One region of the Lysinibacillus sp. OL1 genome, then DNA from elsewhere that is predicted to be linked to it. Evidence: riboswitches for the same ligand, from Rfam matches in the RefSeq annotation. Region 1 holds a riboswitch; the other holds the start of a gene.

Evidence for each region. Region 1 has a riboswitch for cyclic di-GMP ahead of EW028_RS19285 (methyl-accepting chemotaxis protein). Riboswitches for the same ligand answer to the same signal wherever they lie in the genome.
Region 2: another riboswitch for cyclic di-GMP. It lies ahead of EW028_RS15840 (amidase); the one in region 1 lies ahead of EW028_RS19285 (methyl-accepting chemotaxis protein).

What each region holds. Positions count from the first base shown of each region.
Region 1 is NZ_SJDS01000012.1:85,115-88,544, reverse strand. It holds gene EW028_RS19295 (YehS family protein) at 83-577, shown strand; gene EW028_RS19290 (hypothetical protein) at 719-913, shown strand; cyclic di-GMP riboswitch class I at 1,125-1,210, shown strand; gene EW028_RS19285 (methyl-accepting chemotaxis protein) at 1,318-3,069, shown strand; gene EW028_RS19280 (SDR family NAD(P)-dependent oxidoreductase) at 3,059-3,430, shown strand, end outside.
Region 2 is NZ_SJDS01000008.1:216,815-220,244, forward strand. It holds gene nspC (carboxynorspermidine decarboxylase) at 1-884, shown strand, start outside; gene EW028_RS15840 (amidase) at 930-1,811, opposite strand; cyclic di-GMP riboswitch class I at 1,855-1,945, opposite strand; gene EW028_RS15845 (chemotaxis protein CheW) at 2,083-2,571, opposite strand; gene EW028_RS15850 (M20/M25/M40 family metallo-hydrolase) at 2,595-3,430, opposite strand, start outside.

The DNA of each region.
Region 1 (3,430 bases):
AGCTAGCAATAATCAGCAAACTCTCTGTTATAATTAAGCCTGGCTCTTTACTATATAAGGTTAATTAAAGGAGGAACATATAATGACAAATAATGATATCTTAATTCGTTTACGCTATGCGTTCGATATAAAAAATGTAGATATGGTAGAAATTTTTAAACTTGGTGGCATGGATTATACAAAGGAAGAAGTATTAAATATGCTGATTAAGATTAATGATGAGGAAGAAGCGCCAGAGGAATACATCAAATGTAATAATAAAATGTTAGAGGCATTTTTAAATGGATTAATTACTTTTAAACGCGGGCCTCAGAAACCAAGGGAAGGACAGGCGGTTGGACCGTTACCTGTGTCAGGTAAAGAAAGCCCAAATAATATGCTACTAAAGAAAGTGAAAATTGCTTTAGCTTTAACAACCGAGGAGATGCTTGAGATTTTATATGACGGCGGTATTAAAGTCACAAAAGGTGAATTAGGTGCTATTTTAAGAAATCCAAGTCATCGTAATTATAAAGAGTGTGGCGATTCATTCGTACGAAATTTTTTAAGGGGCCTAACATATAAATATAGAGCATAATGCACAATGGATATCAATCATAAAGTGCCATTTTTTTCTTTAAAACTCGTTGACAATTTGTGACGAAATTGTGTACAATGAATTTATCACAAAATGTTCACAAAAAAGATGAAAAATGTTCACAAACAAAGGGGTGCTTGTATGATTTATTTTGACATCTTATTAGTAGCTATTGCATGTATTACAATGCCTTTTATTGTTGCAGTTATGTTAGATATTTTTTATGCAGAACGAAAAAAAGTGCGCTTTTCATTACGTCGTACTTCCGTATGGTATATCGCTATGTTTGCGTTATCCTTCATACCATCCGTATTACTTGTCACACAAAACGTATAATTTATTCAAACACTTAGGGGTAAGTGAATTGAAAGTTGACGGCTACAACGCTAATTGAGGTTGTAGCTGTTTTTATTTTGTCCCATAGATGAATAAAACCTTCATAATTAAGTAATTTATATAATTATTAATGAAGGAACAGCTAGTATAAAATATGTATGTTTTAAGTAGAGAGCATTGACTACTTTTACCTACTGTGTTAATTTTGGTAGGGAAATATAGGCAAATTTACTGAAAAGTAGAGACGCAAAGCTACAGGTCTAAGGCAATAAATGCTATGACGGCTGGGTTGCAAAAGAGTGCTAGTTGTATCATCTTCATTCTAGTTTTTGTTCTTTTATGCCTATTTCTTTTGAAATAGGCATTTTTTTTTGCAAGTAAAGTTCAAAGGAGGAAAAGGGGAAATGACGTTGTTAAAAAACACATCATTAAAAAATAAGCTTTTACTAACAGTCTCTATCGTTGTATTACTGCTTATCGCTATTATTACGACGCAAAGTATTAGTGAATTGAATAATCGGATGAATGTGGATTTGAAGCAAGAATTAAAAAGTGTTGGTTTATTAACAGCTATGAACTTAGACAGTGATGAAGTAAAAGATTTGCTGTCCGAAAAAGGGGAAACAAACGCAAAGTTTACAAAGATCCAAAAGCAACTTGATATGATTCAGGAACAGCAAGGTATTATGAGCTGGAGTTATATTTGGGATGTCAAGGATGAGGGTGGCGTCAATCCAATTGGTTATACCTCTAATCTAAATGAAGTCTATGAAGCTGGTGAAATTTTTACTGATTTAGCGGATGAACATGTAGAAACAGCAAAATTAGCTATTGAAAATAATAGTACAGAGGTAACTGATATTTTCGAGGATCCTTTTGGTTCTTGGAGAACGGTTTTTAGTCCTATTAAAGATGATAATGGCCAACTGATTGCCCTATTAGGGATTGATTACTCCGCTGATTATATCAATACGATTATTAAAACAAGTGTGATTAAGCAAATTGTCATTGCCATTATCGGCATTTTAATTTTATTAGTTTTAGTTTACATAATTATAGATCGACTATTAAAGCCACTGAAAAAAGTAGTGAACGTTGCCAATCAAGTGGCAAATGGTGAATTAATAGATGTTGATTTAGAGACATCGAAGGATGAGATTGGTAAATTATCTGAATCCATTCGTACAATGGTGGCTAATTTGCAACATATTATTTTAAACATACGCAATACATCCAATCACGTTTCTTCAGCAGCCAATCAATTAACGGTACATGCTGGTGAAACTTATAACAGCTCAACAAATATTGCACTAGACATGAATCAAATTACACAAAATGCTGAGGCCTCGATGACCATGACAGAGGAAACAGCTGCTGCTATGGAAGAAACGGCAACAGGTATTCAGCAAATTGCTGATTCTGCAAATGTAGCTGCGGAATCTTCTATTTCAGCATCACAGGCTTCTGAACGAGGCAATGAAGTTGTACAACAAGTTATTGCTCAAATGGAGTTAATTAATGATTCTGTTGAACAAATAGGGACAACCATTAATGGTCTACATGTTAATACGAAAAAAATAAGTGAAATTGTTAGCTTAATTACTGCTATTGCCGATCAAACAAATCTATTAGCATTAAATGCTGCCATCGAAGCGGCACGAGCAGGTGAACATGGAAAAGGCTTTGCCGTTGTTGCGGATGAGGTGAGACGCTTAGCAGAACAATCCTCTCAATCAGCAACAGAAATTTATAATTTAATTAGTTCTATTCAGTCTGATTCAAATGCTTCTATCACGGTTATGGAGAAAGGCAAAGAGGATGTTAAGGTAGGGATGGCATTTACCAATGAAGTAGGCGAAATCTTTAAAGAAATTCTTACTTCATCAGAAGAAGTAGCTAGCCAAATACGTGAAATTTCAGCAGCCTCACAACAAATTTCTGCATCCTCAGAGGAAGTGGCGGCATCTGTTAATAATATTAAACAATCTGCAGAGCAGTCAGCAGAATTCTCTTCAAATGTATCGAAATCTACACAAGAGCAATTATCTACCATGCAGGAAGTAAAGGATGCCTCTTCATCATTGGGCAAAACTGCAGAAGAGCTGCAAGGTCTTGTGGCAAAATTCAAATTGGAGAATGATCAAAATGGACATTAATTTTACAGGAAAAAATGTTTTAATTACAGGCTCTAGTAAAGGAATTGGTAAAGCAATTGCATTAGGCTTTGCGCAACATGGAGCCAATATTTTAATTAATTATATTGGGAATGAGCAAGAGGCAGAAGCTGTACGTGCAGAAGCAGAAAAGTGGGGTGTGAAAGCTTTAATATTCCACGCAGATGTTGCTAACTCACAAGAAGTACAAGCGATGCATCAATTTATGGACGAGCATCTCGGGGATCTTGATATTCTTGTAAATAACGCTGGATTTGCACAGGGTTCCAGTATGACAGATTTAACGGATGAGCAGTGGGACCGCATGATTAAAGTTCATTTATATGGCTGTTTCTATAATTGC
Region 2 (3,430 bases), on a different contig from region 1:
CTGCTTATATTGAGCATGAAATGGACGAGCTTCTAGGCTATGTGGATCACATCGTATTTAACTCATTTAACCAATGGGCTCAGTTCAAGGATAAAGTGAAATCTGCTGGTAAAACAATTGAATGTGGTATTCGTGTGAATCCTGAATACTCAGAAATTGAAACAGCTCTTTATGATCCTTGCTACACAAACTCTCGCCTTGGTACAACATTGGCTAACTTTGATAAATCACAGCTTGACGGTATCGATGGCTTGCACTTCCATGCGATGTGTGAACAAAACTCTGATACATTAGAGCGTATTATTGAAGTAGTTGAGGAAAAATTTGGTGATGTTTTACACCAAATGAAATGGTTAAACTTCGGTGGCGGTCACCATATTACACGTGATGATTATGATGTAGAAAAACTTGTGAACATCATTAATTATATTCAAGAAAAGTATAACCTGCTTGTTTATCTTGAGCCAGGTGAAGCAGTAGCCCTTAATACAGGCTATTTAGTAGCAACAGTGCTAGATATTCAAGAAAATGGAATGGATCTTGCTATTTTAGATACATCAGCAACATGTCACATGCCTGATGTACTTGAAATGCCTTACCGTCCAATGATTATAGGTTCTGGACAAGCAAATGAATTAGCACACACATATCGCTTAGGCGGACTAACATGTCTAGCTGGTGATGTGATTGGCGATTATTCGTTTGAACAGCCATTAAAACCTGGTGATCGTCTTGTATTCACAGATATGGCTCATTATTCAATGGTTAAAAACCATATGTTTAACGGTGTCAACCTACCATCTATCGTTTCTTATAATGATGAAGAAGGTATTAAAATCATTCGTGAATTTAAATTCGAGGACTACAGTGGTCGACTGTCCTAATACCAATAGAAAAGCCCTTCCAGTTTAACACTGGAAGGGCTTTTTTTATGGACGCATAGTCATCCAATTCTCCACATAATGAATGGCTACTCCATGAAAAGCGTCATTATTTGAAAAATGTTGCTGAACAAGTATAAGCTGTTCATTCATAAAGGCTTCTCCATTATCATAAAAAGTAATATTTACCCCTTCCTCTGAAGCGCCTGTTTCTACACCAATTACAATTGATTTGTTCATAGTGGAAGCATAAGCGATTTCATGTTCTACAATAGTGATAATATCTTTTGCAGCATCACGATAGGCCATGATCGTCACACTATCCACATGGTCAATGACCCAATCAGCTAATAACCCTTTTCCAAATTCATTATAATACGGAACTTCATCAAACCAAAATGGCATATCTACTTCTAAAGTAAGTTGTAACTGACTCGCTTTCTCACTTGCTTTCATTATTAGTGTTTGATAGGATTCTATCGTTTGTGCTTGATGTAAGTTCCATCCACTATTTAAATAAGGTTCTACATCAAGGTGAATCCCAGAAAATTGCTCAGATTCAGTTGAATTCTCATTATATGTATGTAACCAATTAAACAATTCATCTTGGCTTCGACTACCCTCAGCTGAAACCCAGCTTGCAGCACCATCCAATGCATAAATGCGAATACCTTTGTCAGAAGCGTTACTAATAAAATGCTTATAGTCATCGCTCGCTATGCCTTGATCGATTTGCAGATAAACTTTATTGACATCGTTATGTTCTAAAAATAATAATATTTTTTCTTGGTCATCCCTGATAAGGGATGTATCCCACAGCCACGTAGCCTTTTCCTGTATAGCCATGGCATCAACCTTTCCACTTGATAAAGCTAATGAACTAATCATGATGACGATTAGTGCGGTCCATACTTTTAATTGTCTCTTCATACGAACTAACTCCATTCTACTCGCCTCGGCTCCTAGAACAGAACCTGGCAACCTGACAATCATGCACTAAATTATAGTGTTTAGACTCATGGCTTGGCGTCCCTCCCTTTCGATGAAGTTTGCCTTTTTCAGTTTTTTCTTAATCATTATCATACGCGGTTAGCGATGGTTTGTCTGTAGGTATAATGCATAATTGTCACATGTATGATCAGGTAAAAACGACAAAATACAGGTTAAATTTACTATTCAAACATAAAAAAACGTAGAGTACTTAAGCCTCTACGTTTTCCTTTTCATTTTCAAGCATTTTGTGTAAATAATTGATGATCTCACGAATGCCCTCTAATGAATTAACCAATATTTTGGGATCAACATACGTAATCATTCGATTTTCAAGATTAGCTACCGCAGTAAAATAGCGTGTTTTACTATAATTGACTAGACCCAATTGCTGAAGTACTGATTCATCGAAATCAAGAATTTCACGTGCTTCTGTAACAAGTAATCCATAATTAACAACATCTGTATTCAACACAATGATACGAGCAGTTGCTGTATTCGATGAACGATTGTACAGTATGCGTTCAAAATCAAGAACAGGTACAAGCTCACCGCGAATTCTTGTAAAGCCTAGAAGATAGTTAGGTAAATGAGGAATAGGTGTTACTTGCTCTAATTTTTCAATTGAAATCGCTTGCTCCACAGGCACAGCATACTCCTCTGTCCCACAAGCAAATACGACTGCTTTGACACTTTCCATAGGGTCACATCCTTATTCGACTGTTAGTTTTTCGCCGATTCTTTGACGATTTCTACTAGTAAATCTGCTAATTTTTCAAGTTCTTCTACTGGTATTTTTTCATTTGTTGTATGGATATCCTCGTATCCAACAGATAAATTAACTGTAGGAATGCCAAAGCCTGCGATGACGTTTGCATCTGAGCCTCCACCAGAAATACCTAGTGTCGGTGTGCGATCAATATTGCGTGCAGCAGCCATAGCTACCTGAACTACTTTATCAGATTCCGTTACACGGAAGCCTGGATACATTAGCTTCACTTCTACCTCTGCACGTGCGCCTAAAGAAGCAGCTACTTGTTCAAACGTATCTTGCATATGCTTTGTTTGCGCATCCAATTTAACTTTGTCTATAGAGCGTGCTTCTGCAAGAATTGTCGCTTCGTCACAAACAATATTCGTCGCTTGTCCACCTTCAAAACGCCCAATATTTGCTGTCGTTTCTTCATCTAAACGACCTAGTTTCATTTGAGCAATACATTTTGATGCGACTGTTATGGCAGAAATACCCTTTTCAGGAGCAACCCCTGCATGTGCCGTTTTTCCAATAATCTTTGTGAAAATTTTCGCTTGGAATGGCGCTGCTGTCACGATACCACCAACTTTGCCATCGCTATCAACCGCAAATCCATATTTTGCTTTAATGTTTGCTGGATCTAACTCTTTAGCGCCAACAAGGCCACTTTCTTCACCAGCCGTAATAATAAATTCAATATCGCCATGTGCAATATTTTGCTCTTTCAAACGTTTGATCATCTCCAATAGAGCAGCTAGTCCTGCTTTATCATCGGCCCCTAAAATCGTTGTACCATCTGATACGA